DNA from 3 places in the Streptomyces sp. NBC_01689 genome. Region 3 is predicted to be linked to each of the others. Evidence: riboswitches for the same ligand, from Rfam matches in the RefSeq annotation. Region 3 holds a riboswitch; each other region holds the start of a gene.
What was found. A riboswitch is a leader RNA that binds a small molecule or an ion and turns the genes downstream of it on or off. The one in region 3 is predicted to bind S-adenosylmethionine.
Positions count from the first base shown of each region.

Region 1: another riboswitch for S-adenosylmethionine. It lies ahead of thrC (threonine synthase); the one in region 3 lies ahead of OG776_RS29560 (aminotransferase class V-fold PLP-dependent enzyme).
Region 2: another riboswitch for S-adenosylmethionine. It lies ahead of OG776_RS42435 (putative leader peptide); the one in region 3 lies ahead of OG776_RS29560 (aminotransferase class V-fold PLP-dependent enzyme).

Region 1 covers NZ_CP109592.1:5,462,418-5,472,786, reverse strand. Annotated here, with positions in the region: gene OG776_RS23345 (carboxylesterase/lipase family protein) at 1-90, opposite strand, end outside; gene OG776_RS23340 (NADH:flavin oxidoreductase) at 462-1,637, opposite strand; gene groL (chaperonin GroEL) at 1,814-3,436, opposite strand; gene OG776_RS23330 (cold-shock protein) at 3,849-4,055, opposite strand; gene OG776_RS23325 (MoaD/ThiS family protein) at 4,508-4,783, opposite strand; gene thrC (threonine synthase) at 4,906-6,234, opposite strand; SAM riboswitch class I at 6,252-6,408, opposite strand; gene OG776_RS23315 (glucosyl-3-phosphoglycerate synthase) at 6,576-7,520, shown strand; gene OG776_RS23310 (alpha,alpha-trehalose-phosphate synthase (UDP-forming)) at 7,647-9,059, shown strand; gene otsB (trehalose-phosphatase) at 9,135-10,010, opposite strand; gene OG776_RS23300 (DUF3263 domain-containing protein) at 10,065-10,301, opposite strand.
Region 2 covers NZ_CP109592.1:2,540,189-2,550,557, forward strand. Annotated here, with positions in the region: gene OG776_RS10815 (LLM class flavin-dependent oxidoreductase) at 1-767, opposite strand, end outside; gene OG776_RS42430 (putative leader peptide) at 844-933, opposite strand; gene OG776_RS10820 (ABC transporter substrate-binding protein) at 1,277-2,350, opposite strand; gene OG776_RS10825 (amino acid ABC transporter ATP-binding protein) at 2,533-3,327, opposite strand; gene OG776_RS10830 (amino acid ABC transporter permease) at 3,324-4,313, opposite strand; SAM riboswitch class IV at 4,957-5,103, shown strand; gene OG776_RS42435 (putative leader peptide) at 5,140-5,214, shown strand; gene OG776_RS10835 (glutathione S-transferase family protein) at 5,306-6,094, shown strand; gene OG776_RS10840 (YceI family protein) at 6,206-6,721, opposite strand; gene OG776_RS10845 (MarR family winged helix-turn-helix transcriptional regulator) at 6,851-7,351, shown strand; gene OG776_RS10850 (maleylpyruvate isomerase family mycothiol-dependent enzyme) at 7,513-8,307, opposite strand; gene OG776_RS10855 (CaiB/BaiF CoA transferase family protein) at 8,573-9,757, shown strand; gene OG776_RS10860 (TetR/AcrR family transcriptional regulator) at 9,814-10,369, opposite strand, start outside.
Region 3 covers NZ_CP109592.1:6,920,002-6,930,370, reverse strand. Annotated here, with positions in the region: gene OG776_RS29580 (NYN domain-containing protein) at 1-61, opposite strand, end outside; gene OG776_RS29575 (hypothetical protein) at 96-335, opposite strand; gene OG776_RS29570 (rhomboid family intramembrane serine protease) at 466-1,197, shown strand; gene OG776_RS29565 (Lrp/AsnC family transcriptional regulator) at 1,194-1,475, shown strand; gene OG776_RS29560 (aminotransferase class V-fold PLP-dependent enzyme) at 1,588-2,952, opposite strand; SAM riboswitch class IV at 3,136-3,252, opposite strand; gene trpD (anthranilate phosphoribosyltransferase) at 3,610-4,674, opposite strand; gene qcrB (cytochrome bc1 complex cytochrome b subunit) at 4,816-6,453, opposite strand; gene qcrA (cytochrome bc1 complex Rieske iron-sulfur subunit) at 6,450-7,514, opposite strand; gene qcrC (cytochrome bc1 complex diheme cytochrome c subunit) at 7,511-8,320, opposite strand; gene ctaE (aa3-type cytochrome oxidase subunit III) at 8,385-9,005, opposite strand; gene OG776_RS29530 (hypothetical protein) at 9,199-9,600, shown strand; gene OG776_RS29525 (L,D-transpeptidase) at 9,687-10,369, opposite strand, start outside.

The DNA.
Region 1 (10,369 bases), 1.5 Mb from region 3:
CTCGCGGCGGCCGCGCACGGCGCCGCTCGCGGTACGCACCACGGGCCCGGCCAACCCGGCGGCCCGCTCGGAGGACTCGGCTGTCGTCATGGGTGACCCCTCACTGACGGCTCGGCGCATCGACCCCGCCCACGGTACGAAACCGCGCGCGAACCGTCGCCGGCCACGCCGCTCCACCCACCCGCCTGCCCCGGCCCGGCCCCTGAAAGGCGGCCGGTTCCGGCCCGCGAAAGGCGCGGGCCCGGCACGCGTCGGCCCCGGCCCGGCCGTCCGGCGGATCCGCGGCCTGCTCCCCGCCGCCGGCCGGCCCTCACCCGAAGGCGGGACCGGACCGGGCGGTACGGGGACCGGGAGAGCCCGCGGGCGGGCGCCCCGTGGGCGAATCCTGTGGGCGGACCCGGAGCCGCGGACCAAGAGCCGGGCCCCGGGTCGGGCGGGCGGCCGGGCGTCGGGCCCGGAGGTCAGCTGAGCGTGCGCAGGGCCGCCGCGTCGTACGGCTTCAGCTCGTCGAAGCGGCCCGCGAGGACCTTCGCCGCCCACTCGGGGTCCTGGAGCAGCGCGCGGCCGACGGCGACGAGGTCGAACTCGTCGCGCTCCAGGCGGTCGAGGAGGTCGTCGATGCCCCGGACGGAGGAACCCTCGCCCTGGAAGGCCTTCAGGAACTCGCCGTCCAGGCCGACCGATCCGACGCTGATGGCCGGCTTGCCCGTCAGCTTCTTCGTCCAGCCCGCGAGGTTCAGGTCGGAGCCGTCGAACTCCGGGAGCCAGTAGCGGCGGGTGGAGGCGTGGAAGACGTCCACACCGGCCTCGGCCAGCGGGGCCAGGATCGCCTCCAGCTCCTCCGGGGTCTCCGCGAGCCGGGCGTCGTACGCCTGCTGCTTCCACTGCGAGTAGCGGAAGAGGACCGGGAAGTCCGGCGAGACCGCGGCGCGGACCGCGGCCGTGATCTCCGCCGAGAACCTGGCCCGGGCCACCGGGTCGCCGCCGTACGCGTCGGTACGGCGGTTGGTGCCGGACCACAGGAACTGGTCGAGCAGATAGCCGTGGGCGCCGTGCAGCTCGACACCGTCGAAGCCGATGCGCTCCGCGTCGGCCGCGGCCTTCGCGAAGGCCTCGATGACGTCGTCCAGGTCCTGCTGGGTCATGGCCCTGCCGGTGACCTCGGCGCCCTCGGTGGTCAGACCGGACGGGCCGACCGCCGGGGCGTCGGCGTACGGGGGCTGGCCGGCCTCGCGCACCATGCCGATGTGCCACAGCTGCGGCACGATCGTGCCGCCCGCCGCGTGCACCGCGTCCGCGACCTTCGTCCAGCCCGCGAGCTGCTCCTCGCCGTGGAAGCGCGGCACCCGGTCGCTCTGCCCGGCGGAATCGTGGCCGACGTACGTGCCCTCGGTGACGATGAGGCCGACACCCGCGGCGGCGCGGCGGGCGTAGTACCCGACGACGTCCTCGCCCGGAACACCGCCCGGCGAGAACTGCCGGGTCATCGGTGCCATCACGATCCGGTTCGGGACGGTCAGACCGTTCAGGGAGACGGGGCGGGACAGGATCTCTGCGGCGCGGGAGGCGGCGTTGGCAGTCACGTAGGGGGCTCCTCGGAGAGGTCGTTCGGTCGTCGGTGGCCTGTTGACGGGCATTCCGCACGGTATGTGCATGCGCATCGACCACCCGTCCCCTCAACCGCCCGGTCCGGCGCGACATTCCGGCGCCCTCCGGGGTGTTCTGTGACCCCGGACACGCCCGAGGGCGGCACCCCCTGGAAGAAGGGGGTACCGCCCTCGGAACGTCAGGACAGTGATCAGCCGGAGGCGGATCAGAAGTCCATGTCACCGCCCGGCATGCCGCCCGGAGCGGCCGCGGCGGCCTTCTCCGGCTTGTCGGCGATGACGGCCTCGGTGGTGAGGAACAGCGCGGCGATGGAGGCGGCGTTCTGCAGCGCGGAACGCGTGACCTTCGCCGGGTCGATGATGCCTTCGGCGATCATGTCGACGTACTCACCGGTCGCGGCGTTCAGGCCGTGGCCGACGGGAAGGTTGCGCACCTTCTCGACGATGACGCCACCCTCGAGACCACCGTTGACGGCGATCTGCTTGAGCGGGGCCTCCAGGGCGAGCTTCACGGCGTTGGCGCCGGTCGCCTCGTCACCCGTGAGCTCGAGCTTCTCGAAGACCGAGGAGGCCTGGAGCAGGGCCACGCCACCACCGGCGACGATGCCCTCCTCGACGGCCGCCTTCGCGTTGCGGACGGCGTCCTCGATGCGGTGCTTGCGCTCCTTGAGCTCGACCTCGGTGGCGGCACCGGCCTTGATGACGGCCACGCCGCCGGCCAGCTTCGCCAGACGCTCCTGGAGCTTCTCGCGGTCGTAGTCCGAGTCCGAGTTCTCGATCTCGGCACGGATCTGGTTCACACGGCCGGCGACCTGGTCGGCGGAGCCGGAGCCGTCGACGATCGTGGTCTCGTCCTTGGTGATGACGACCTTGCGGGCGCGGCCCAGCAGGTCCAGACCCGCGTTCTCCAGCTTGAGGCCGACCTCCTCGGAGATGACCTCGCCGCCCGTGAGGATGGCGATGTCGCCGAGCATGGCCTTGCGGCGGTCACCGAAGCCCGGGGCCTTGACGGCGACGGACTTGAAGGTGCCACGGATCTTGTTGACGACCAGGGTCGACAGGGCCTCGCCCTCGACGTCCTCGGCGATGATCAGCAGCGGCTTGCCCGACTGCATGACCTTCTCCAGGAGCGGGAGCAGGTCCTTGACGTTGCCGATCTTGGAGTTGGCGATGAGGATGTACGGGTCGTCGAGCGACGCCTCCATCCGCTCCATGTCGGTGGCGAAGTACGCCGAGATGTAGCCCTTGTCGAAGCGCATACCCTCGGTGAGCTCCAGCTCCAGACCGAAGGTCTGGGACTCCTCGACGGTGATGACGCCTTCCTTGCCGACCTTGTCCATCGCCTCGGCGATGAGCTCGCCGATCTGGGTGTCGGCGGCGGAGATGGAGGCCGTGGAAGCGATCTGCTCCTTGGTCTCGACATCCTTGGCCTGCTCGAGCAGGGCGCCGGAGACGGCCTCGACGGCCTTCTCGATGCCGCGCTTGAGGGCCATCGGGTTGGCGCCGGCGGCCACGTTGCGCAGGCCCTCGCGGACGAGCGCCTGGGCGAGCACGGTCGCGGTGGTCGTTCCGTCGCCGGCGACGTCGTCCGTCTTCTTGGCGACTTCCTTGACCAGCTCGGCGCCGATCTTCTCGTACGGGTCCTCGAGCTCGATCTCCTTGGCGATGGAGACACCATCGTTGGTGATCGTGGGGGCGCCCCACTTCTTCTCGAGGACGACGTTGCGGCCCTTGGGGCCAAGGGTGACCTTGACGGCGTCGGCGAGCTGGTTCATCCCGCGCTCGAGACCGCGCCGTGCCTCCTCGTCGAACGCGATGATCTTGGCCATGTGAAGTGGTCCTCCCGGACTGGGGTGGATTGCTCCGGACCGCGCTGGCGCCCGCGACGGACGGCCTGCCTGCCCCGGTGGTTCCTTGCACCACCTGGCCTGCGGGCCTCACCGACCCGGTCCTTCGTTATCACTCTCACCTTCAGAGTGCTAACGCAATGATTAGCACTCGCCCCTGCCGAGTGCAAGCGACTCGGGAGGATCCCCAGGTGAACACGGGCGGCACGGCGGCCTCCCGGAGGGCCCCGCCGGTGAGGGCCGGAGGCCTCGCGGGGGCACGCGCACGCACCGGGGCACGGGCATCCGGACACACCGGCCCGCCGAGGGCGCGGACTCGCGGACATACCGAAGGGCTCGCACCCCAGGGGGATACGAGCCCTTCGTCACGTCGAACAGTCAGTCGGCGCGTGCTTCAGCCGGTCGCGAGCCGGACCATGTCCGCCTGCGGCCCCTTCTGGCCCTGCGAGATCTCGAAATCGACCCGCTGACCCTCTTCCAGGGTGCGGTAGCCGTCCATCTGAATCGCGCTGTAGTGGACGAAAACATCCGCACCACCGTCGACCGCGATGAAGCCGTACCCCTTCTCCGCGTTGAACCACTTGACGGTGCCCTGAGCCATGCCTAACTCCCCTATTACTGGCCCTTGCACAGGACCGCACTTCGCGGACCCGGGTCAGACCTCCACCCCCCAACGGTTGGGGGTGTGCGCCGGAACGCGTCGACCGCGGCTGAATGTATCTGTCCAACTGCCGTCTGCAACAGGTCAATCGGACGAGAATTCTGGGCACGGCCGATCGGGAATATAGGGAGGATCAGCGAAGATTCAGGGCAACTCGGGCCCCATAAACGCCACATAAGGCTCAAAAACGCCGGTCACTTTGGCTACTTCTTACCGCAGGCCGGACGTGAACTCATATGCACCCGGCATGGAAAACGCGGCGGGTTCCCCAATCGTACCGCGCTCAACCCTACAGAATTGCCCCCTCCGCTTCTCTCACGGAGGGGGCAATTCGATGAACTCTCGGTGATTGGCATTACCCACGGTAATGATCTCACCGTGGGTAACCGGCGTCAGCCTCCGGCGACGGCCGGGATGATCGAGACGCCCGCGCCGTCCGGCGTCGCCGTCTCCAGGCCCTGTTCGAAACGGACGTCGTCGTCGTTCACGTACACGTTGACGAACCGGCGCAGCCTGCCCTCGTCGTCCAGCACGCGCGCGGCGATGCCCGTGTGGTTCTTCTCCAGGTCGGAGATCACCTCGCCGAGGGTGCCGCCCTCGGCGGTCACCTCGGACCGGCCGCCGGTGTAGGTGCGCAGGATGGTGGGGATGCGGACGTTGACGCTCATGCGGTGACCTCCCGGTCGGATGGTGGCGTACGACTGGAGAGCACCCCGGCAGGGGCGCGCGGAACCGCGCGGCCGGCCTCCCGGGGGCCCGTGGCCGGAGAGCGGCCTCCCCGGCCGGACGGCTACGCGAGACCGGCCTCGCGGAAGGAGTCCAGGCTCGGCCGGATGGTCGCGGTCAGTCCCGTGCCCGCCACCGCGTCCAGCGTCTTCAGGCCGTCGCCGGTGTTCAGCACGACCGTGGTGAGCGTCGGGTCGAGCAGCCCGTTCTCGATGAGCTTCCTGGTCACGCCGACCGTCACACCGCCGGCGGTCTCGGCGAAGATCCCCTCGGTGCGGGCCAGCAGCTTGATCGCGTCGACCACCTGCTCGTCGTTCACGTCCTCCACGGCCCCGCCCGTCCGGCGCGCGATGTCCAGCACGTACGGGCCGTCCGCCGGGTTGCCGATGGCGAGCGACTTGGCGATGGTGTCCGGCTTCTGCGGCCGTACGACGTCGTGGCCGGCCTTGTAGGCGACGGACACCGGCGAACAGCCCTCGGCCTGCGCGCCGAAGATCTTGTAGGGCCGGTCCTCGACGAGCCCGAGCCTGATCAGCTCCTGCAGCCCCTTGTCGACCTTCGTCAGCTGGGAGCCGGAGGCGATCGGCACGACGAGCTGGTCGGGGAGCCGCCAGCCGAGCTGTTCGCAGATCTCGTACGCGAGGGTCTTGGAGCCCTCCGCGTAGTACGGGCGCAGGTTGACGTTGACGAAGCCCCAGCCCTCACCGGCCGGGTCGCCGATCAGCTCGGAGCAGAAGCGGTTCACGTCGTCGTAGTTGCCCTCGATGCCGACGAGCTCGCCGCCGTAGACCGCGGCCATGACGACCTTGCCCTGCTCCAGGTCGTGCGGGATGAACACGCAGGAGCGGAAGCCGGCGCGGGCGGCGGCGGCACCCACCGCGCCGGCCAGGTTGCCGGTCGAGGAGCAGGAGAGGGTGGTGAAGCCGAAGGCGCGGGCGGCCTCGATGGCCTGCGCGACGACGCGGTCCTTGAAGGAGTGCGTCGGGTTGCCGGAGTCGTCCTTGACGAAGAGCCGGCCGGGGTCGACCCCCAGCTCGCGGGCGAGGTTGTCTGCCTTGACGAGCCTGGTCCAGCCCGGGTTGATGTTCGGCTTGTCGGCGACGTCGGCCGGAACGGGGAGCAGCGGCGCGTAGCGCCAGATGCTGGCGGGGCCGGACTCGATGCGCGCCCGGAGTTCTTCGGTGTCGTAGGCCGAGAAGTCGTAGGCGATCTCGAGCGGTCCGAAACACTCCTCGCAGGCGAAGACCGGGCCGAGCGGTACCCGGTGGCCGCATTCGCGGCAGGAGAGCGCCGTGGCGGGACCGAGATCGACGGTTCCGGCGGATCCGGTGGAAGCGGCCGGGGCGGTGGAGTTCGCGGTGTCCGGAGTGCTTGCGACAGTCTGCGCAGCCATGGAGGCGAGGCCCTTTCTCCTCATCTTCCTCACGACGCACTTCGCCGTGAGACGGATTTGGCACCTTCCCGAGCCGGGAGCCCCGCGACGCGATCGGTGATGATCGGTACGAGACCGGCTGGAGGGTTGCCGGGGCTTCATCGGGCCGTTTCCCTCTGCCCCTCTGGATGAGCGGTATTCGGTTGTTGGTCTTCAGTCCGGGACGATCTACGACATGCGATGGTCATCCGCGTTGTTCAAGACTGTAACCGAAGGCCAGGACAGTTGAGATAGTCGTCCGAACCGCGAGATGGATCACACCGTGAGAGACCGGGTGATCAGACAGTGAGGAGCCGCAGACCGTGCTGAAGGAAGTCGAGCGCTGGCTGGGCACACGCTCCTGGTCCGTGGCCGATCGCCCGCTCCACCGGATCATGTCCGCCAAACGTGCCTCGGGCTCCACGGTGAGCGTCGTGCTGCCCGCGCTGAACGAGGAGGAGACGGTCGGCGAGATCGTCGCCGCCATCCGTGCGGACCTGATGCGCCGGGTGCCCCTCGTCGACGAGATCGTCGTCGTCGACTCGGGCTCGACCGACCGCACCTCGGCGGTGGCCGCCGCGGCGGGCGCGCGCGTCGTGCACCGGGACGAGATCCTGCCCCGCATCCCGGCCGTACCCGGCAAGGGCGAGGTCCTGTGGCGGTCGCTCCTCGTGACGAGCGGGGACATCGTCTGTTTCATCGACGCGGACCTGAGGGAGTTCTCGTCGGACTTCGTCTCCGGGATCGTGGGCCCGCTGCTCACCGATCCTGGCGTGCACCTCGTCAAGGGGATGTACGACCGTCCGCTGGCCGGCGCCGCGGGCCAGGGCGGCCGGGTCACGGAGCTCATGGCCCGACCGCTGCTGAACATGCACTGGCCGCAGCTGGCCGGCTTCGTCCAGCCGCTCGGCGGTGAGTACGCGGCCCGCCGCTCGCTGCTGGAGCGGCTGCCCTTCCCCGTCGGGTACGGCGTGGAACTGGGCATGCTCGTCGACGCCCTGCACCTGGTGGGTCTCGACGCGCTGGCCCAGGTCGACGTGGGCCAGCGCATCCACCGGCACCAGGACGGGCAGGCGCTGGGCCGGATGTCCGCCGCGATCTACCGCACGGCGCAGCTCCGGCTGGCCCGTGGTCATCTCGTCCGGCCGTCCCTCACCCAGTTCGAGCGGGGCGAGGACGGTTTCGAGCCGCGCACGTACTCGGTGGACACGGAGGAACGCCCCCCGATGGCCGAAATCTCCGAGTACGTGGAACGCAGGGCCGCGTGAACCGCGCCCCTGGTGAGGGGGCGGTGGGAGGCCCGACGGGTCCCACCGCCCGCCGGCGCGTGTCCTTCGTCGCATACGGCCGACGGGAACGTTTGAGCGTTTCGGTGCCGGGCTAGGTTTCGAGGCATGGCTTCAACGGCTTCACCGCACGGCACCCACCGGATCCTCGTCGCGTCCAACCGCGGACCGGTCTCCTACGAGGTGGGCGAGGACGGCTCGCTCCAGGCCAGGCGCGGCGGGGGCGGGCTGGTGTCGGGGCTCTCCGCGATCGGGCCGGACGCGGGCGCGCTGTGGGTGTGCTCGGCGCTCGGCGAGGGTGACCGCGAGGCGGTCCGGCGCGGGGTGGGCGAGGACGGCGTGCGGATGCTGGACGTCGACGCCGCGGTGCACGCCGACGCGTACAACGGCATCGCGAACTCCGTCCTGTGGTTCGTCCACCACATGCTGTACCAGACGCCGCTGGAGCCGGTCTTCGACCAGGAGTTCCGCCGTCAGTGGGCATCGTACGAGGCCTACAACGGCGCGTTCGCCCGGGCCCTGGCGGACGAGGCGGCCGAGGGCGCCGTGGTGATCGTGCAGGACTACCACCTGACCCTGGTCCCGGGCATGCTCCGGGAACTCCGGCCCGACCTGCGCATCGGCCACTTCTCGCACACCCCGTGGGCGCCGGTCGACTACTTCCGGATGCTGCCCGACGACATCGCCGGGCAGGTGCTGCGCGGCATGCTCGGCGCGGACCGGCTGGGCTTCCTGACGCGCCGCTGGGCGGACGCGTTCACCGCCTGCTGCGAGGCGCTCGTCGGCGGACTCGGCGACACCCGGGTCGGTGTGCACGGGCTCGGCGCGGACGCGGACTTCCTGCGCGGACGCTCCCACGAGCCGGACGTCGCCGAGCGGATGGCCGCGCTGCGCGCACAGATCGGCGAGGGCCCCGACGGCCGCGCCCGCCGGGCGATCGTACGGGTGGACCGCACCGAGCTGTCGAAGAACATCGTGCGGGGACTGCTGGCGTACCGGCAGCTCCTGGCGGACCGGCCCGAGTGGCGGGAGCGGGTGGTCCACGTGGCCTTCGCCTACCCCTCCCGCCAAGACCTGGCGGTCTACCGGGACTACACGGCCGCCGTGCAGACCCTGGCGGAGGAGATCAACTCCGAGTACGGGACGCCGGGCTGGACCCCGGTGGTGCTTCACGTCAAGGACGACTTCGCCCGCTCGCTGGCCGCCTACCGGCTCGCCGACGTGGCCCTCGTCAACCCCATCCGGGACGGCATGAACCTCGTCGCCAAGGAGGTGCCCGTCGTCTCCGACGAGGGGTGCGTGCTGGTGCTGTCCCGGGAGGCCGGGGCGTACGAGGAACTGGGCGAGGACGCGGTCCCGGTCAACCCGTACGACGTGGTCGGCACGGCGCGGGCCCTGCACGAGGCGCTGTCCCTGCCGGCCGGTGAACGGGCCGAGCGCACGAAGCGGCTCGCCGCGGCGGCGACGGCCCTGCCCCCGGCGCAGTGGTTCCTGGAGCAGTTGCGCGCGCTGGAGGACTGAGACCGCCGGAGCCGCCGCATCCCGGGCCGCGGACTCGCTTCGGGGTGCGGCGGACCGGGGTGCGGCGGGCCGGGACTACCGGTCCAGGCGCTCGGCCAGGGACCTCAGCAGCCCGACGACTCCGGCGGGGCCGTCGACCACCAGGTCGGCGCGTTCGGCGAGTTCCGCGACCTCCGAACTGCCGCTGCACACCAGCAGTCCCGGGACGCCGTCCGAGCGGAGTTTGTCGACGGCGGCGAAGGCGGGCAGGTCGCCGAGGTCGTCGCCCGCGTAGAGGACGGCCTCGGCGCCGACCTCGCGGACGTACTCCAGGAGGGCGACGCCCTTGTCCATGCCCGGCGGACGCAGTTCCAGGACCATCCGGCCCGGTTCGACGATCAGGCCGTGCCGGGTGGCGAGGTCGGCGAGGGGTTCACGCAGGGACTCGAAGGCGGCCTGCGGGTCCGCGGCGCGGCGGGTGTGGACGGCGACCGCGCGGCCCTTCTCCTCGACCCAGGTGCCGTGCCAGGCGCCGGCCCGGTCGAGGACCCCCGGCAGTTCGGCGCGGACGGCGGCCACGCCCGGATGGGGGGCGGGGGCGCTGACGGTGCCGGTGCGGGCGTCCCAGCGCTCGGCGCCGTAGTGGCCGAGGACGACGAGGTGGTCCAGTCCCGGCACCCCCGCGAAGCCGCCGTGGCGCACCGCGACCCCGGCGGGCCGGCCCGTGACGACCGCGACGGAGGCGACCTTCGGGGCGAGGGCCGCGAGGGCGGGGACCGCGCCGGGGTGGGCCCGGGCCTGTTCCGGGTCGGGGACGATGGGGGCGAGGGTTCCGTCGAAGTCGAGCGCGATCACGGTTCGGGCGGGGTGCGTGAGGATGGCCCGCAGTCCGTCCCTTCCCGTGGGGGTCGCCGGCGTGGGGACGGTGTCCGTGGTCTCGGGGTGTTCCGGGGATTCCGCATGACTGCCCATGCGCCGACCCTATCGGCGCGGCCGACCCCCCACCGGCCTTCCGCCTCCGCCGGGTCAGCGGTCGTCGCGGCGGGCCTCCCGGACCCGCCGCAACCGGTTCACCGTGACCGGATCGTGCGCCAGCGCCCGCGGATCGTCGAGCAGCGCGTTGAGAAGCTGGTAATAACGCACCGGCGCCAGCCCCAGCTGCTCCCGTATCGCCCGCTCCTTCGCCCCGGGCCCGGCGAACCCCCGCCGCTCCATGGCGAGAACCGCCCGCTCCCGCGTCCCGAGCTCCTCCATGGCCGTCATGAGAAGCACGGTAGCCCCCGCCACCGACACCCGCCCGACCGTCGGCCCGTCGGCCCGGTCCCCGCCAA
Region 2 (10,369 bases), 4.4 Mb from region 3:
TGGGCGAGGGCGCTGACCGGGGGCTGGCCCTGCGGCGGGCGTGGGGTGATCGAGGGGCCCTTGACGCTGAAGTGCCTGCCCTCGAAGTCCACGTAGTGCAGTCTGTCGCGGTCGACGAAGCGGCCGGTGGCGACGTCCCGGATCTCCGCGTCGTCCTCCCAGCTGTCCCAGAGCCTGCGGACCGCCTCGACGTGGTCGGCCGCCTCGTCGAAGAGCTCGGCGGTCAGTTCCCGCACGGCGGGGGTGTCCAGGTCCTCCGGACGGAACGGGGGGAACGTACGGCGGCCGAAGTGCGCGGCCTCGTTCTGGCGCGGCGAGACCTGCACCCGTACACCGGCCCGCCCGGTGCTCACATAGTCGAGGGTGGCGATCGCCTTGGACACATGGAACGGCTCTGTGTGGGTGGCCACTACGGTCGGCACCAGTCCTATGTGGCTGGTGAGCGGTGCGACGCGGGCCGCGATCAGGACGGCGTCCAGACGGCCGCGTACCTGGTCGGTGCGGTCGTCGGGGCCGTCGGCCCGCGAGGACTGGAGGCCGAAGGCGTCCTCGATGGTCACGAGGTCGAGCAGGCCGCGCTCCGCCTCGGTGATCAGGTCCGTCCAGTAGGCGGCGGTGAGCAGATCGTGGGGGCGGGCCACCGGTTCGCGCCACGCGGCCGGATGCCAGCCGGCGCCGTCGAGCGCGACCGCGAGGTGCAGCAGGCCGGAGGAAGCGGAGACAGGGGAGGAAGAAGGGGTCTGTGGGGAGGGGGATGACGAGGACACGAAAGGAGTGCCTTCCTGATCGACCGTACGAGGGCTCACACCCTCCGTGCGAGGGCGGCGGCAGCGGGGTGACAGGTCAGGGACGACAGAGCGCGCCGGCCACGCGCTGCAGATCGATGTGCGGCCGGGAGTGGAGACGAACACGACGGCGCGGGGTGAGCACCATGACGCGGAGTCCGGATACGGCCGGCACGCCCGTCACCTCCGCTCTTCCGTGCGCGGCGGCCGGGGGCGCGCCGCCTTCGTGGTGTCCTCTTCAGCACAACGGGCCGTCCGTGCCGTCTGTTCCTGCTCCGCGACCGGAGTTCGGACCAGGAGGTGATCCGTGCGCCGGCGCCGGCCGAAGCCGGTCGGCTCGTGGAGCCGGACCGCTCCGGTGCGGGTGCCGCTGCCGGTGCCGCTGCCGCTGCCGGTGGCGGTGGCGGTGGCGGTGTGCGGGAAGGGGGGTGTCCCCGCGTGGAGGGTGTCATGAGGGTGGCGTGTCTCCGGGGCGGCACGGGAGCGGTGGGTCAGGAGTTGTCGAGGGGCAGCCCCGGCGGGTCGACCCGGGCGGTGTCGACCGCCTCGTTGGAGAGGTGCCACGCGGCGAGCCACTGCGCGTACCGACCGCTCTTGATCAGGTGGTCGATGGCGTCGGCGACCGGCTTGGCGAGCCCGCTGCCCTTCTTCGCGGTGGCCGCGATCAGGCCCTGGAGCGTCGCGCCCGCGCCGGAGAACGTGCCAGCGTTGCGCGTCGGTTCGGGCGTCCTCGCGGTCTGGGTGATGTGGTACGCGATACCGGGGTTGGGCCCGAAGGAGGCGTCGATCCTCCCGCTGGTCAGGGCGAGGGCCGTGGCGTTGTTGTCCTGGTAGTACTTGACGGTGAGCTTCTTGCCCTCCGCCGCCAGCTTCGCCTTCCACTCCAGCAGGATCTTCTCCTGATTGGTACCGGCGCTCACCGCGACGGTCAGGCCGGCCAGTTTCCGGTAGTCGTCGCCGAAGTTCCAGGTGCTCTTCTTCCGCACCTCGAAGGCGAGGTTGTCCTGCCGGTAGGAGGCGAACTCGTACTTCTTCTTGCGCTCCTCGGTGTCGGTGACGTTCGAGAAGGCGACGTCGACCTTGCCGCTGTCGATGCCGACGAAGAGGTTCTCCCAGGTCGAGTTCTTCACCTCCGGCTTCAGGCCGAGGACCGCGGCGACCAGCCGGCCGAGGTCGGGTTCGGCACCGGTGAGGGTCTTCTGGTCCTGGCCCACGTAGGCCAGTGGCGGGAACCCGGCGGGCAGCGCGCCCACCCCGATGACCAGCCTGCCCTTCCTCGCCACCTCCTTGGGCAGCTCGGCGCTGATGGCCTTGACCTCGGTCACCTCGAGGTCGGTCCGGCGGGCGGCGCCGTTGGAGAGCGCGCCCACGGTGACGGTGCCGGGGGCCGCGCCTCCCGTGGTGGCGGCGTCGCTCTCGCCGCCGCACGCGGTGAGCCCGGTGGCGAGGGCGGCGGCCACGGTGGACACGGTCAGGCCGCGGAGGAGTCCGGTACGGAGCCCGCGGGGGCGGTCGGGGAGGAGGCTGCGGCTGCTGCGGTCAGGGGTGCGGGTCGGGGTGCGCATGGTCGTCCTTGTCAGGTGTGTGGGCGTGAGGGCGTGGCGGGGTGCGCGTCCGCGTGGGAGGTGAGGTGCGGTGAGGAACGCGGGTGCGCCGTCTGCGGTGGCGGGTGGGTGGGGCGTCCTCGGCGGTGGATGGGTGGGGCGTCTGTGGTGGCGGGTGGGTGGGTCGTTCGGGGGTCCGGGATTCAGAGGACCTTGCTCAGGAAGTCCCTGGTCCGCTCGTGTGCCGGACGGTCGAGGACCTGGGCGGGCGGCCCCTGTTCGACGATCCGGCCGGCGTCCATGAAGACCACCCGGTCGGCGACCTCACGGGCGAAGCCGATCTCGTGGGTGACGATGACGAGGGTGGTGCCGCTGGTCGCCAGGTCCTTGATGACGGCGAGGACCTCGCCGACGAGTTCGGGGTCGAGCGCGGAGGTGGGTTCGTCGAAGAGGATGACTCCGGGACGCAGCGCGAGGGCACGCGCGATGGCCACCCTCTGCTGCTGCCCGCCGGACAACTGCAGGGGAAAGGCGGCGGTCTTGTCGGCGAGCCCGACCCGGCCCAAGAGGGTGCGCGCCAGCTTCCGGGCTTCGGGCCTGCCCAGCCGGCCGGTGGCGACGGGCGCGGCGGCCACGTTGTCCAGCACCGTCAGGTGCGGGAACAGGTTGAAGTTCTGGAAGACGAACCCGATCCGGCCGCGCTGGGCGAGGATGGACCGCTCGCTCAGTTCCCTCAGCCGGCCGCCGTGCTCCCGTACACCGATCGGTTCGCCGTTCACACGGACGTGTCCGATCTCGGGCTTCTCCAGATGGTTGATCACCCTGAGGAGCGTGGACTTGCCGGAGCCGGAGGGCCCGAGGACCACGGTGACCTCGCCGGGCCGGACGGTCAACCGCACCCCGTTCAGCACCCGTTGGTTCCCGTACCACTTGTGCACGTCGTGCACCTCGACCGCCGCGGGCCGGCCGTCCAGGTGCTCCGCGGTCTCGGCGCTCACCGTGCCGCCTCCTTCCGGATCCGGGCCCGCAGGTCGCGCAGACCGGTGCGGAGTCTCCGCAGTGGGGTGGGCGGGAGCGTGCGCAGCGCACCCCGCGAGTAGTACCGCTCGACGTGGAACTGGACGACCGACACGACGCTGGTGAGGATCAGGTACCAGACGGTGGCGACCAGCAGCAGCGGCACGATGTCGCCGGGGTAGGTGCTGCCCATGCTCTGCACCGAGCCGAAGAGATCGAGCAGGGAGACGTAGAACACCAGGGAGGTGCCCTTGATCAGGCCGATCAACTGGTTCACGTAGTTGGGAACGATGGAGCGCAGGGCCTGGGGGAGCACGATCCTCGTGAACTGGTAGCCCTTCGGCAGACCGAGCGCGGCCGCCGCCTCGTGCTGGCCCTGGTCGACGGAGAGGATGCCGCCCCGTACCACCTCGGCCGCGTACGCCGCCTCGTTGAGGCTCAGCCCGACGACCGCGACGGCCATGTCGGTGGCGAGCCGGGACTCGTCGAAGGTGAGGAAGGCGGGACCGAACGGCACGCCGAGGCTCAACGTCCGGTACAGGGCTGAGAAGTTGTACAGGAAGAGCAGGACGACGATGAGCGGGACCGAGCGGAAGAGCCAGATGTAGACCCAGCTCACGGCGCGCAGCACCGGACTCCGGGAGAGCCGTGCAAGCGCGAGCAGGACACCGCCCAGCTGGCCCGAAAGGGCGCTGTAGAGGGTCACTTCGAGGGTGATCAGCAAGCCGTCGACGATCGTGGGCCGCAGGAACCAGTACTGGAACCTGTCCCATTGGAAGAACGGGTTGGTCGCCAGGCCGTGGACGATCTGCGCGACCAGGACCAGCACGGCCGCCGAGACGATCCAGCGGCCCGGCCGGCGCAGCGGCCGTACCCGTTGCGCCGCGTACGGCCTCGGTTCGGCCACGGGAGCGGGGGGCGGCTCCGCCGTGCCCAACGGCACGGCGGAGCCCAGGGATTCACTCATGGAGGGCTCCAGGCGGCTCGGACTCCCCGGGCGCGGCCCGTACGAGGAGACGACGGGGTACGCGCACGGGGAACGAACCCGATGCGGGGGGCGGGAAGGGGAAGGAGGTCACCGGCGGACCGCCCGTTCGACGCCGGTACGGGGCAATTCGGCGATCACGGGTCCTGTGCCGGACGGCGGAGATCAGGGGCCGGGAGTCCGCCGGCCGGGGTTCACCGGCCCGGTCCGCAGCAACCGGGGTCGGCCGGCCGGGCTTTCATGAACCGGGATGCGGCGAGCGGGGACCGGCGAGGGAGCGCGTCAGCCCTGACAGCGACAGCGGGCGCCGGGAGCGGGACAACACCGGGCCGTGCGGGCGCTGCCGCCGTCGGTGAGGTGCCGCTCGGGGCGACGGTTCATGAGCGCGCGGTGGCAGCCGTGGGACCGCGAGGCGGTCTTCCCCTGAGCTGCGTGCATCGCGGTCACCGTCACCGTTCCGGCCCGTCGGGCCTCGTGTCCACCGGAGTTGCTCCGGTCCGATGCGGCGTAAGTTAGGCACGGCCCCCGACGGATGTCAACGTCCGGCAGCCCGGACGACCACGTGGTGAGACCGCGCGGGTGCCTTCTTGACGGGCCCGTGGAGCGGACCGAGACTGACGGGGACGGTCACGATTGTCAGCGCCCTTCGCCCGGTTCCGTCCGTGCGAGGCGGTTGATCGGCCCCGGCCCGCTGACAGGCAACCCTTCCACCGCGACGGGGTGCCCCGGGTGACGACCGGGTCCCGCCGGAGCGGCGGGGCAAGCGTGGTCTCGCCTCTCGCGAGCCCCGGACACGGGAGCGACGGGAATGACCGGAACGGGCACGAGCGGTCTGACCAGACGCCTGCACATCGATCTGCAGCGGGTCTCCAGCGCCTACTAGTCCGCCGCCGGACAGTACGTCAGCGCAGTCACTCCGTTCCGCCGCTGCCGCCCCCCGGGGAGGCAGGGCTTCGCCGTTCCCATGGAGAGTCATGCCCGAGACAGCCTCGCTCGGTCCGTCCGCCGCCGCCTCCCCCTGCTCCTCGACCGCGCCCTCACCCTCACCCGTGCCGGGGACCGTCGTCGCCGGGCCTCCCCGGGGCACGGCACCCCTGCGCGGGCACCGGATCCGCAGCCGCATCGGGGTCGGTCCGGCCGGCGGTTTCTACCCGGCGCCGCACCGCTATCAGCTGTACCTCTCCGAGGACTGTCCGCGCTCGCTGCGCATCTCGATCACCCTCGGCCTGCTGGGTCTGCGGGACTCGGTCACCTCCACCCTGCTGACGGCGCCGTCCGGAACGCCGGACGCCCGCGCCGCGCTGCGGGCCGCGTACGAGGCCACCTGGCACCACTACGACGGTCCGCTCACCGCGCCGGCGCTCTGCGACCGCTGGAGCGGGCGCATCGTCAGCAACCACACGCCCGACATCCTGCGCGACCTCGGAGAGCTTCCGGGCTGTCGCGGCGACGGCGGGCACCCCCGGCTGCACCCGCCGGCCCTCGCCGCGGACATCGACGCCCTGCGCGTCCTCCTGCACCGGAATCTCACCCCGGCGGCGGCGCCGGCGGCGCGGTCGGCCGCGCTCGCCTCGCTGGACCGTCGGCTCGCCGCGCACGCGTACGTGCTGGGCGACGAGTTGACGGCGGCCGACGTCGACCTGTGGGTCGCTCTCGTCCGCCTCGGTGCCGGCGACGCCCTCTCCCCGTACGGCCGGCTGCGGGAGTACGTCGCCGGGCTGGGCGCCCGTCCGGCGTTCCGTGACGCGGGGCTCCGGGGCTGAGCGGTCACCCGAACGACCCCCGGGCGGCGGGGTGTTCACCCGCCGGACGCCCGGCGCCGCGGCCGCCCGAAGGCCGCGGCGACGGCGGGTGGGCCGGGGCCCCGTCGTCGGTCAGCCCTTGACCCGGGTGAAGACGAGTGTGCCGACGACAGTGGTCAGGCCGCGGAGCATGCCCAGCTGGTTCCACCCCATGCCGAACTGGTCGCGGTCCACGCTGAACTCCGTGTCCAGGGTGACCTCGTCGACGCTCGCCGCGGTGACACGGGCGACGGCGGGCTGCGGCTTGGTGACGCCGTGCACGGTCAGCTCTCCGGCGACCGTGACGGTGTCGTCCTGAGCCACCGCGGCGTCGTCCACCGCGAAGGTGATGGTGGGGTGACGTTCGACGTCGAAGAGGTCGGCCGAGCGCAGGTGCTTGTCCCGCTTGCCGTTCTTGGTGTCGAGGGACGCCGCGTCCAGGGTCACGGTGCCCCGGGCGGTCCCGTCGGGCCGCACCTCGCCCTCCCCGGCGACGGTGGCGAAGACGCCCTTCACCGTGACCAGACCCCACATCGTCTTGTGCCGGATGGCGACCTTGGTACGGGCGGGGTCGAGCTGCCACAGGCCGGTTTCGACGGCGACGGTCATGAGTGTTCTCCATACGGTTGACGGTGGGCGATGGGGCACGGGCCGTGGGACGAACGAGAGTCATCCAAATTTGGACGATCACAGGCTAGCCCGTTTTCCAAATTTGGACAACCAGTAGACTGTGACACCATGGCCGACTTTCTCGCCCCCGCTGACCTGCCCGAACACGAGCCGGCGGGCGACGACGGCCTGCTTCCGGGCGAACTGCGGTCCTGGATGCGGCTGTTGGCGGCGGCCGGCGCGATCGAGCAGCAGCTGCGCGCTCGGGTGAAGGACGCCCTGGGGGTCTCGCACGACGAGTTCCTGGTGCTGTGCCTGCTGGCCGACCAGCCCGGCTCCAGCCTGCGCATGACACAGATCGCCGAGCTGCTGGGCCGGCCCAAGACACGGCTGACCTATCAGGTGGCCTGTCTGCAGCGCGCGGGCCTGATCACCCGGCGCTCGGCCTGCGGGGACAAACGCGGTATCGAGGTCGTCCTCACGGACAAGGCACGCACCCTGCTGAGGGAGTCCTCGCGCCCGCTGGCCGACGCGGTCTCGCAGGCCATCGCCCGCACGGCGTGCGCGCAGCGGTTCGAGCAGCTGCACGATCTGCTGCCGCCCTCCGAGGCGCCCGGCGACCGGCCGTAGAGCGCGGGGCCCCGGGAACGCCGTGCCCGGAAGGGCTCCGGGGACGGGCCGGCGGGCCACGACGCGGCACACCCGCCGACGCCGCGGCCCGAAGGCGCGCGGAGCCGCCCCCGCGGACGGCCTCGCGCGCCGGACGACGGCCGTCACGACGGCCGCGCGGATCAGAACCCCGGGAACACGCGTCGCAGGTCGTCGAGGGTGAGGGCGTCCCCCTTCAGGTTCACCTCGGCCGGGGTGCGGGCCGGGGCGTGCCGGCCGGTGACGAGCCGCAGCCACCACTCGGCCGGAGCGCTCAGCACGGCGTCGGGGTCGGCGGGCTCGTCGACCAGCGCGACCGAGTCACCCACGTCGAGCCCGAACGCCCGCTCGGGAGAGACCGTCCGCACCGCGACCCGGACGTGGCGGCCGCCCAGCGCGTCCGCCCTGCCGAGAAACCCCATGAGCAGACCGGCCTGGTCGAGGAGCGGCCCGACCGCCACGGGCAGCAGGGCCGCCGCCGGGTCGAACGCCACCTCGACGTCCCAGGTGTGGTGGGTGAACTCGCTGAGCCGCAGTCCCGCCACGGTCGCGACGTCCACGGGAGCCGGCAGGAAACCCAGATCCACCCGGAGCTCCTGCCGGGCCCGCGCGTCCAACGCCTCGTAGGTGCTGACGAGTCGCTCGTCGGCGGTCACGAACCCCTCGGCACGCTCGGCCGGGGACATCGCGTCCCAGCGCGCCCACACCGAGGTGTTGAAGTCGCCGCCCCGCGGTCCGGTCCCGTTCAGCGCCCCCTCCAGCGAGGCGAGGCCGATCTCCGCGCCGCTGCCCAGGTGGCTGAGCACCTGGGACACGTCCCACTCCGAAGCGCCCGAGGGCCGGGTGAGGTCGGCGGCGGCGAGTCCGTGGACCACGGAGGTCAGGTGGTCGTGTCCGCTGCGCAGGGCGGCGATGGTCCGGTCGGCACGGTCGGTCATGTCTCGGCTCCGGGGAGGGGTGCGGTGGGGCGGGATGGGACGGTGCGGGAACGGTACCGAGGACCGTCGCGGCATCAAAGACCGCGGGTCCTAGGACGGCGGAAAACGAGGACGGTGCCCGTCGGCGTCCCGCCCCGGCCCCACTCCGCGGTGCCCGCGCCGCCGTCGCGTCCCGGTGTCTGCGCGATCACCGCGGGCGCGGCCATGATGGCAGCATGACCCGCGTCGCCCCGTTCTCCCGGCCTGCTCCCCGGAGGTCCGCCCGATGACCGAACTCCCACTCGCCGGTATCACCGTCGTCAGTGTCGAGCAGGCCGTGGCGGCGCCCTTCGCGACCCGTCAACTGGCCGACCTCGGCGCCCGGGTGATCAAGGTGGAACGCCCGGGAGGGGGCGACTTCGCCCGCCGTTACGACACCACCGTGCACGGCGAGTCCAGCTACTTCGTCTGGCTCAACCGGTCCAAGGAGTCACTGACCCTGGACCTCAAGTCGGCCCGCGGTCGCGACATCCTGGAGCAACTGCTCGCCGGAGCAGACGTGTTCGTGCAGAACCTGGCCCCCGGGGCGGCGGCCCGGCTCGGCCTCGACGCCGCGTCGCTGCGGGAACGGCACCGGTCACTGATCCCGTGCGCCGTCACCGGCTACGGCTCCGAGGGACCGTGGGCGGACCGCAAGGCGTACGACCTGCTCGTGCAGTGCCAGACGGGCCTGGTCTCACTGACCGGCAACGAACACGGCGCCGCCCGCGCCGGGGTGTCGGTCGCCGACATCGCGGCGGGCATGTACGCCTACTCGGGCGTCCTCACCGCCCTGTTCACCCGCGCCACCCAGGGCGTCGCCCGCGCCGTGGAGGTCTCCCTCTTCGAGGCGCTGGCCGAGTGGATGGGCCAGCCCGCCCTCTACACGCGCCACGGCGGCACCCAGCCGCCGCGGATCGGCACCCGGCACGCCACCATCGCTCCCTACGGCACGTACCCCGCGGCCGACGGCAGGGACGTGCTCCTCTCCATCCAGAACGAACGGGAGTGGGTCGCGCTGTGCGAGCGGTTCCTTGAGCGCCCGGACCTCGTGGACGATCCGCGTTTCGCCACCGGTCCCGACCGGGTCGCCCACCGTGACGCGCTCGACGCGATCGTGGCCGACCGGTTCGGCACGCTCGGCAGTCACGAGGCGGGCGAACTGCTGGACGCCGCGGGCATCGCCAACGCCGGGGTGAACACCGTCGAGGAGTTCCTCGCCCATCCGGTCCTGCGCGAACGGGGCCGCTGGCGCGACGTACGGGTGCCCGGCGCCGTGGTGCCCGCCCTGCTGCCGCCCGTCGACCTCGCCGGAGTCGATCCGCGCATGGACCCCGTGCCCGCCCTCGGCGAGCACACCGACGAGATCCTCACCGCGCTGGGACACGGCCCCGCCGACATCGCCGCGCTGCGCGCCGACGGCGTCGTCTGAACGACCGGGGGCCCTGCGGGGCACACCCGAGGGCCTCCGTGCCTCGCCGCCAGAGGTCAGCCGACGCCCGCAGCGTCCAGCAGGGCGGTCACGGTCCTGGTGGCCAGACCGTCCTCCAGGGTCTCGATCCGGGACCCGGCGCGGGCGCTCGCTCCGTCGAAGACCAGCATCAGCTGCCGGGCGAGGAACGCCGCGTCCCGCGCGCCCCCCAGCTCGGCCTCGGCGCGGAACCTCTCCTCCAGGCGGTCCTTGGCCCTGCCCGCCACCACGCTCGCCGGGTGCTCGGGGTCCTTCAGCTCGACCAGCGCGGCCAGGAAGGGACAGCCGCGGTACTCGGGGCGCGTGGAGACGTACTCCGCCCGCTCGAAGACGTGCAGGATGCGCTCACGGGGCGTGCCGTCGGCCGCCGAAGCGGGCGCGAGCTGCTCCTCGTAGAGCGGGATCCGGCGTTCGAGACTCGCCGCGAGGACCTCGTCCTTGCTCGTGAAGAGCTGGTACATCGACCGCTTCGAGACACCGGCCGTCCTGCACAGTGCCTCGATGCCGACGGAGACGCCCTCGCGGTAGAAGAGGTCGGCCGCGGCGTCCAGCAGCCGGTCCCTCGTGGACGCC
Region 3 (10,369 bases):
GCGGACGGTCGAGCACCTCGGCGGCGCCGTCGTCCGGCTCCCCATCCGTGGTCTCCGCCATCCCTCGCTCCATCGTCCGTGCGGGGCCCGCTCCCTCAGGAGCCGGCGCCCGGCCTGTCCACCAGTTCCACCTGATCCACCGCGTTGCACCAGCGACAGCGCACCGACTCGATGGTCTCACTGACCACCTCGCGCTCCTCCACGCTCGGCTCGCCGGCCAGGTCGAGGTGCACGTACTCGACGACCTTCGACGAGCGCGTCACGTCGAAGCGCGTCAGATTGCCGCACAGGGTGCAGCGCCAGCGGGTCTCGGTGGTCGGAAGGGGAACCGTCATGTGGCAGTCGCTTTCCTTCTGGTGTCCGTGTGGCTCGTAACCCTACGGCCTGGCGGGTACTCGACGCTCGGCCGTCCGCAGCGGCGAGGCACTCTGCGTGCATCGGTCCGGTTACGTCATGCTCTGCAACATGATCGGCAACTGGAGTACGACGGTCGGCAGGACGGTGCGGGCCCAGTCCGCGCCCGTGACGTACGGGCTGATCGTCCTGTGCTGCGTGATCTTCGTGATCGGCCCGGCGTCGGGGTTCAATCCGACCTACGGCACCGGGGACGAGCTGCTCGTCGCGCAGCGGGCCTACTTCCGGCGCTGGGGCGTGGTGCCCGCCGAGCTCCTCGCGGGGACCCCGGGCGCCCTGCTGACGCCCGCCACGGCCCTGTTCATCCACGGCAGCTGGCTCCACCTCCTGGGCAACATGCTCTTCTTCTACGTCTTCGGGGCCATGACCGAGGAGCGCATGGGCCACTTCGAGTTCGCCCTCTTCTACGTCGGCTGCGGCTATCTCGCGCTGGTCGGCTACGCGGTCGCCAACTCCACCTCCGAACAGACCCTGGTCGGTGCCTCGGGAGCGATCTCCGCGGTCCTCGGAGCGTTCCTCTACCTTTTCCCCAAGGCCCGGGTGACCAGTCTCTTCCCGTTCCTGTTCTTCCTGCCGCTGCGCTTCCCGGCCTGGATCGTGCTGCCGTTCTGGGCGGCGCTGCAGTGGCTGGCGGCGGGCCGCAGCCCCTCGGGTCCCGGGGTCGCCTATCTGGCCCATCTGGTGGGCTTCTCGCTGGGCTTCCTCTACGCGTGGGTGCGCTTCCGGGGGCCGACTAGAGTGAAAGTCCCAGCAGCGGCCCCCGAGGGAGAGAACCAGCCGTGATCACCGCGATCGTGCTCATCAAGACCAGCGTGGACCGGATCCCCGAGATCGCCGAGTCGATCGCCGCCCTCGACAGTGTCAGCGAGGTCTTCTCCGTCACCGGCACGTACGACCTGATCGCCATGGTCCGGGTCAAGGCCCACGACGACCTGGCGGACGTCATCCCCGGCAGCATCAGCAAGATCCCCGGGGTGGAGGGCACCGACACCCACGTCGCCTTCCGCACGTACTCGCAGCACGACCTGGAGGCGGCCTTCGCGATCGGCCTGGACTCCTGACCGGCCCGGACTCCTGACCGGCCGCGCCCCATGGCCGACCGCGACCCTTGACCGGCCGCGACTCCTGACCGGTCCCGCGACCCGCGCCACACCGCCCGAGGGGGGACCCGGGTCAGACCGCGGGCACGCAGCGACCGCCCTCGGTGCGGTAGCGCCACTGCGCGCCGTCCCGCACGAGCTCCTTCACGGCGCGCACGAAACGCTCCACGTGCTCGTCCGGGGTGCCCGCCCCGAAGCTGACGCGGATCGCGTTGAGGGACTTCTCGCCGGGCGCGGCCTCGGGGGCCCCGCACTCGCCCTGGGTCTGCGGGTCGCTGCCGAGCAGCGTGCGCAGCAGCGGGTGCGCGCAGAAGAGCCCGTCCCGCACCCCGATGCCGTACTCGGCGGAGAGCGCCGCCGCGAAGTGCGAGCTGTTCCAGCCCTCCACGACGAACGAGATGACACCGACCCGGGGCGCGTCGTCGCCGAACAGGGACAGCACGCGCACCCCGGGCACCTCGGCGAGGCCCTCGCGGACCGTGCGGATCAGGTGCCGCTCGCGGGCGACGATCCGGTCGAAGCCCTCCTCGGCGAGCGCCTTGCAGGCGGAGGCGATGGAGTAGGCGCCGATCACGTTGGGGGACCCGGCCTCGTGCCGGGCCGCGCTCTCGTGCCACTCGACGTCGACACCGCCGTCCGCGCGCCGGGCGACCTTGCGGCTGGCGCCGCCCCCGGCCAGGTACGGCTCGGCGGCGCGCAGCCAGTCGGAGCGGCCGGCGAGGACACCGGAGCCGAAGGGCGCGTAGAGCTTGTGCCCGGAGAAGGCGACCCAGTCCACGTCGAGGTCGCGGACGGACACCGGGTGGTGCGGGGCGAGCTGAGCCGCGTCCAGCACGATCCGGGCGCCGTGGGCGTGGGCTGCGGCGGCGAGCTCGCGCACCGGCCACAGCTCGCCGGTGACGTTCGAGGCCCCGGTGACGCAGACGAGGGCGGGTCCGTGCGGGTCGCGGCGGCCGGCCAGGGCGCGCTCCAGGGCCGCGACGGCCTCCCGCGGGGTACGGGGCGCGTCGAGGTAGCTGACCCGGGCGTCCTGCCACGGCAGCAGCGAGGCGTGGTGCTCGGTCTCGAACACGAAGACCTGGCAGTCGGCCGGCAGGGTGGCGGCGAGCAGGTTGAGCGAGTCGGTCGTCGACCGGGTGAAGACGACCTGGTCGTCGTCCCGGCAGTCCAGGAACTCCGCGACGGTCCCGCGGGCGTTCTCGAAGAGATCGGTGGACAGCTGCGAGAGGTAGCCCGCTCCGCGGTGCACACTGCCGTAGTACGGGGCGTACGCGGCGACGTCGTCCCAGACGCGCTGGAGGGCCGGGGCGCTCGCGGCGTAGTCGAGGGCGGCGTAGGTGACCTCGCCGCCGGTGACGAGCGGGACGGTCACATCACGGCCCAGAACGGGCAGCGGGGCACAGACGGACTGGTCGACGGCAGCGGTGGAGACAGACATGGCGCACTCCTGTGAGGCAGGCGGAAGCACCGCGCGAGCGGGGGCGTAGCGGGGTACGCCGCGCGCCGCCCGGCGCAGGTGAGGGTGAAAAGGGGTGTGCGGAGGCGGGGCTCTACGCCCTAGCGCATTCGCTTGCTCACAGAAGGCTCCCTCGAACGACCAGGACCCCTGGGATGCTCGAGGGGTCCGCGCTTGCCGCAGACCTCGCTGCCTACGGCCTGGTCTTCACCCGGGGCACCCCGCCACGGACGGAGGGTTGCCGGACAGCCGGCCGGGGCCTGATGGCTGTCGCTCATGACCTGATACCGCATCCTGCCACACGGTCTTCCGGACGCAACCCGGAGTCCACATGGCGGTACACGCCCCCCTGCCCGAGCCCTCTCGTACCAGGGGCTCCCGCCAGGGGCGCCGCGCCCCCTGGACCCCCGCCCTCGCACGGAGCCTCGACCTCGAACGCCGGACGGGCCGGAGATGCCCGCCCACGCTCGAAGACCGACGCCCGCCACCCACGCACAACCAGCCCGTCCGGCGCCGCTTGAGGACGAGGCCGTCCAGGCCGATGCGGGGGTCCGGGGGCGGCAGCCCCCGGCAGCACGAAGGCCGACGCCCACCGTCCAGCCCCTCCGGGCTTGAGGGCCCCTCTACCCGGCCCGCGGGCTACGCGTTCGTGGCCGCCACCCACCGGTCCAGCGCGGCACGCGCCGCACCGGAGTCGATGGCCCCGGCCGTCCTCACCATCGCGGCACGGACCTGGTCCACCAGCGGCGCGTCCGTCGGGGACAACGCCACCAGCGCCGCCGCCGCGTTCAGCACCACGGCGTCCCGTACGGGCCCTCGCTCGCCGTCCAGGACGCGGCGGGCGACCTCCGCGTTGTAGGACGCGTCGGCGCCCCGCAGGGCCTCCACGGGGACGAGGTCGAGACCGACGTCCCGCGGGTCGAACCGCTCCTCGGTCACCTTGCCGTCCCGTACGACCCAGACCCTCGACGTCGCCGTGGTGGTCAGCTCGTCCAGCCCGTCGTCACCGCGGAAGACCAGCGACGAGTTGCCGCGCTCGGCGAAGACGCCGGCCATGATCGGCGCCATCCGGGCGTCGGCGACACCGACCGCCTGCGCCCTGACCCGCGCGGGGTTGGTCAGCGGGCCGAGGAAGTTGAAGACGGTCCGGATGCCCAGCTGTCCGCGCGCCGCCGCCACATGACGCAGCGCCGGATGGAACTTCACCGCGAAGCAGAAGGTGATCCCGGCCTCCTCGGCCACCTCGGCCACCCGCTTCGGCGTCAGTTCCAGATTGACGCCGAGCTGCCCCAGGACGTCGGAGGCACCCGACGCCGAGGACGCGGCCCGGTTGCCGTGCTTGACGACCTTCGTGCCGGTCCCGGCCACCACGATCGACGACATCGTGGAGATGTTCACCGTCTTCGCGCCGTCGCCGCCCGTACCGACGATGTCGACGGTCTCCCCCGGCACCTCGATCACCTTGGCGTGCGCGTACATCGTGCGGACCAGGCCGGTGATCTCCTCGACGGTCTCGCCCTTGGCCCGCAGCGCCACCACGAAGCCGGCGATCTGCGCGTCCGTCGCCTCGCCGCTCATGATCCGGTCCATCGCCCAGGCGGTGTCGTCCGCGCTCTGGTCCCGGCCGTCGAGCAGGCCGTTCAGCACCGCGGGCCAGGAACGGCCCGCCGCGATGTCGCCTCCAGCGGGGGTCACAGCACTCATATGCCGCTCCTGGGTTCGTAGACACGTACAAGCAGGGTCCACCCTATCCAGCACCGGGCACGGCAAAGAGCCCCCGTCCGGGCAATGGACGGGGGCTCCTGCCGTGGCGATCAGCGGGACCGGTGAGGACCGGCCGGAGGATCAGTGGTGGCCGTGGCCGCTCGTGATCTCCTCGTACTCCTCGACCGTGGGCTTGGGGATCTGGCTGTTCTCCCCGTAGAAGCCCTTGCTGAGCTTGGCACGCAGCCGCTGCGCGCCGTTGACCTTGCGCTCGACACCGTTCTCGTCGACCACCGGGCCGATCTCGGCGGGCTGGTACTGCTCGTGCGCGGTGAGCGTGTGCAGGGCCTCCTGGCCGAGCGGCTCGTGCACCTCGATGAACTCACCGTGCGGCAGGCGCTTGATGATGCCCGACTCGCGGCCGTGCAGCACCTTCTCCTTGTCGCGGCGCTGGAGGCCGAGGCAGATCCGCTTGGTGGCGATGAAGACCAGCACCGGCACGACGAAGAACGCGATCCGGACGAACCAGGTGATCGAGTTGATCGACAGGTGGAAGTGCGTGGCCCAGATGTCGTTGCCGCCACCGACCAGCAGGACGAAGTACCAGCTGATCCAGGCCGCGCCGAAGGCGGTACGGGTGGGGACGTTGCGCGGGCGGTCCAGGATGTGGTGCTCGCGGTTGTCGCCGGTGACCCAGCCCTCGATGAACGGGTAGACCGCGATCGCGACCAGGACCAGCGGGAAGATGACCAGCGGGATGAACACGCCCAGGACGAGCGTGTGACCCCAGAGGTTGATCTCCCAGCCCGGCATGACACGGATCAGGCCCTCGGAGAAGCCCATGTACCAGTCCGGCTGGGCGCCCGTGGAGACCATGTCGGGCCGGTAGGGGCCGAGCGACCAGATCGGGTTGATCGAGGCGATCGCCGCGATGGCCGCGATGGCACCGAAGACCAGGAAGAAGAAGCCTCCGGCCTTCGCCATGTAGACCGGCAGCAGCGGCATGCCGACGACGTTGTTGTTCGTCTTTCCGGGGCCCGCGAACTGCGTGTGCTTGTGGTAGAAGACCAGGATCAGGTGGCCGACGACCAGGCCGAGCATGATGCCCGGCAGCAGCAGCACGTGCACGGAGTAGAAGCGGGCCACGAAGTCGCCGCCCGGGAACTGACCGCCGAAGAGGAAGAACGAGAGGTACGTGCCGACGATCGGCACGGACAGGACCGCGCCCTCCATGAAGCGGACACCGGTGCCGGAGAGCAGGTCGTCCGGGAGCGAGTAACCGGTGAAGCCGGTGAACATGCCCAGGACGAACAGCAGGAAGCCGAACAGCCAGTTGACCTCGCGCGGCTTGCGGAACGCGCCCGTGAAGAACACGCGCATCATGTGCACGAACATGCCGGCGAGGAAGATCAGCGCCGCCCAGTGGTGGATCTGCCGGATCAGCAGACCACCGCGCACCTCGAAGGAGATGTGCATGGTCGAGTTGAACGCCTCGGACATCAGCTGACCCTGCAGCGGGACGTAGCTGCCGTGGTACTCCACCTCGTTCATCGACGGGTGGAAGAACAGCGTCAGATACACACCCGTGAGGATGATGATGAGGAAGCTGTACAGGCAGATCTCACCCAGCATGAACGACCAGTGGTCGGGGAAGATCTTGCGCATGTTGGCCTTGGCCAGGGAGTAGATCCCCAGGCGGCCGTCGGCCCAGTCGGCCACCCGCTCACCGGCGGGCGCCTTCTCGCGCGAGCGCGAGTCGGAGGTGGTCGTAGTGCTCATCCGCGCTCCCAGAAGGCAGGACCGACGGGCTCGTCGAAGTCGCCGAGCGCCTCGAGGTAGCCCTCGTCGTTCACACCGATGCGCAGCTGCGGCAGGGCATGACCGGCCGGGCCGAAGATCACTCGGGCACCGTCGGAGAGGTCGAAGGTGGACTGGTGGCAGGGGCAGAGCACGTGGTGCGTCTGCTGCTCGTACAGGGAGATCGGGCAGCCGACGTGGGTGCAGATCTTCGAGTACGCCACGATGCCCTCGTGCGACCAGGCGAGCTCGCGCTTGTCCTTGATGTTCTCCGGCTGGAGCCGGACGATCATCACGGCGGCCTTCGCGATCTCCTGCTGGAAGTCCTCGTCCTTCTCCTCCAGGCCCTCGGGCTTGACGAAGGTGAGCGAGCCGACGGCGATGTCGGAGGGACGCAGCGGCTCGTTCGTGTTCATGTTGACGAGGAGCTTGCCCTTGGACCAGATCGTGTGGCGCAGCTTGGTGCCCGGCAGCGGACCGAGGTCGCGCAGCAGCATGACACCGGAGAGCGGGAACAGGGCCAGCGCGCCGAACATCGTGGTGCGGATCAGCTTGCGACGGCCGAGCGCGGACTCCTTGGCGCCCTGCTTGAAGTCGGCCAGAACCTTGGCCTTGACCTCGGGCTCCGCCTCGATCGGGTGACGTTCGTCGGCGATCTCCACGTCGGACATCAGGGTGCGGGCCCAGTGGACCGCGCCCGCGCCGATGGAGAAGAGCGCCACACCGAGCGTCATACCCAGCGCGAAGTTCAGCGCGCTGATGTGCCCGAGCGGGAAGACGAAGATCGACTTGTCGTTCGGGATCGTCACGTAGGAGGCGATGAAGGCCACGGTGGCCAGCATCGACAGCGTGAACAGCATCGCGACCACACGCTCGGACCGCTTGGCGGCCCGCTCGTCGATGTCCTGGATGCGGTGCTCGTGGGGCGGCAGTCCCGGGTCCGCGAACGGGTTGTCCTCGTTCGCGACGGCGACTGCGCCGTGACCGTGCGCGTCGGCCTGCTCAGCGGGCAGGTTCTCTTCTGGAATGTCTTGGCTACTCATGACTTCTTGGCCTTTGCGGTCCGAGCGGCGACCCAGACGGCGACGGCGACCAGGGCGCCAAGACCGAAGATCCAGCCGAAGAGGCCTTCACTGACCGGCCCGAGGCCGCCCAGCTCGAGACCGCCCGGGCTCTCGGTGTTGTCACCGTTGACCGCGTCGAGGTACGCGATGATGTCCTTCTTGTTCTTCTCCGACAGCGTGGTGTCGGGGAAGGAGGGCATGTTCTGCGGGCCGGTCTGCATGGCCTCGTAGATGTGCTTCGGGTCGACACCCTCAAGGCTCGGCGCGAACTTGCCGTGCGTCAGCGCGCCCCCCTTGCCGGTGAAGTTGTGGCACTGCGCGCAGTTGGTGCGGAACAGCTCGCCGCCCTTGGCGATGTCCGCGCCCTCCGGGCTGACCTGGCTCTTCGTCGGGACCGTGGGACCAGCGCCCAGCGAGGCGATGTACGCCGCGAGCTGGTCGATCTCGGCCTGCGAGTAGATGACCTTCTTGCGCGGGATCTGCGCGCCCGGCTGCTGGGCCGGCATGCGGCCGGTGCCGACCTGGAAGTCGACCGCCGCGGCGCCCACTCCCACCAGGCTCGGCCCGTCGGAGGAGCCCTGACCGCCGGTCCCGTGGCAGCTTGCGCAGCCCACGGAGTAGAGCTTCTTGCCCTCGTCGATGGCAAGGGACTGGGCGGTGGTGTCGGCCTGCGCCTTGCTCGCGGGTGCGAACGCGGCGTACAGCCCCCCGGTGGCCGCCAGCGCGAGGAGTAGGACGACGACCGCCGCCAGCGGATGGCGTCGTCGTGCGGAGAGCTTTTTCACGGATTACCCCGGTGTCAGGATCTTCTGCGTCGATGCTTCTGGATGTTTCGGGCTGCGGGCCCGATTACTTGATCATGTAGATCGTGGCGAAGAGGCCGATCCAGACGACATCGACGAAGTGCCAGTAGTAGGACACGACGATGGCGGCGGTCGCCTGCTCGTGAGTGAACCTCTTGGCCGCGTAGGTGCGGCCGAGGACCAGCAGGAAGGCGATGAGGCCGCCCGTCACGTGCAGGCCGTGGAAGCCGGTGGTCAGGTAGAACACCGAGCCGTACGGGTCGGAGGAGAGCGAGAGCCCGTCCTTCTTGACCAGTTCGGTGTACTCGAAGATCTGACCACCGATGAAGATCGCACCCATCACGAACGTGACGGTGAACCACATCCGGAGCTTCTTCACGTCCCCGCGCTCGGCGGCGAACACGCCGAGCTGGCAGGTCAGGGAGGAGAGCACCAGGATCGTGGTGTTCGTCGCGGAGAACGGGAAGTTGAGATGGCCCGCCATCTCCTTCCAGTGGTCCGGTCCGGTCACCGATCGCAGGGTGAAGTACATCGCGAAGAGGGCCGCGAAGAACATCAGCTCGGAACTCAGCCAGATGATGGTTCCGACGCTGGTGAGGTTCGGTCGATTGACCGACGGGTGCGCGTGCCCGGTTTCTACTGTCGTTGCTGTCGCCACGACCGACATTATGTCGGTCGCTTATCCCGCCCTCACGCCGGGGGGTGCCGTTCGGGGGGTCTGGGGGGTGTGTCCAGCCCGTATGGCCCATCGAAGCCCTGTCCGAACCGGTGTTGACGAGGTGTTTGAAGGAGTAGCATCCGCGCCATCGGTACCAGGAGTTCCCGATCAATGCGGTGCTTCTCAGATGCGTGGAGGAACAATGCAGCCGACCGCCACGGTGCTGGTCTACAGTGACGACTCCCACACCCGGGGGCAGGTGCGGCTGGCGACAGGCCGCAGACCGGCCTCCGACGTTCCCCAGGTCGAGTTCATCGAGTGCGCGACGCCCGCCGCGGTCCTGAAGGAGCTGGACAGGGGCGGCATCGACGTCTGCGTGCTGGACGGCGAGGCGGTTCCGATGGGCGGCATGGGTGTCTGCCGGCAGATCAAGGACGAGATCTTCAACTGCCCGCCCGTGCTCGTGCTCATCGGACGGCCCCAGGACGCCTGGCTGGCCACCTGGAGCCGTGCGGACGCCGCGGTGACGCTGCCGGTCGACCCGGTGGAGTTCGCCGCCTCGCTGGCCTCCCTGCTGCGCCGCAAGGCCCTGCTCGGCGCCTGAGTTCCCGCCGCGGCGGGTGCGGGCCGCCTGGGGCCCGGCACACCGTCTCCCGCGCCCCCGACGGGGCGCGGGGCCGCGGCGCCGTCTCAGACGGACTCGGGTCGCAGCCGCGCCCTCTCCGCCGCCGGCGGGCCGTCGGGGGTGCCGACCATCAGGGCACTGCCGTTGCGCCAGTTCGCCCACGAGACGTTCCAGTCACCGAACCCGTTGTCGAACGCCGCCATCTGGGCGCCGTTGGAGTTGACGACCTTCACGATGTCGCCCACGCGTACGTGGTTGAAGAACCACGCCGCGTTGCTGGTGCTCATGCCGGTGCAGCCGTGGCTGACGTTGGCGTATCCCTGGGAGCCCACGGACCAGGGCGCCGCGTGGACGTACTCGCCGCTCCAGGTGACCCGGGTCGCGTAGTACACGGGCAGGTCGTAGGAGTCGGCGGAACCCTCGGCGATGCCGACGGTGGTACCGCGCATCCGTACGACGTACTCCTTGCTGAGCACCACCTTGACGCCGTTGCGCGTCTCGAAGCCGGGCTTGCCGGTGGTGATGGGGATCTTGTTGATCACGGCGCCGTTCTTGTACACCGTCATGACGTGCGTGCCGGCGTCCGTGAGGGCGACGAGCTGGTCGCCGGTGGTGAGCGTCAGGGGCTTCGCGTCGCCGCCCCAGAGCCCTTCGCGGACCTTGACGCCCTTGAGGTTGCTGTGCGCCTGGATGGTGGCGTGGGCGGGCCAGTACTCCTTGGGGCGGTAGTGCAGGGTCTTGTCGTCCA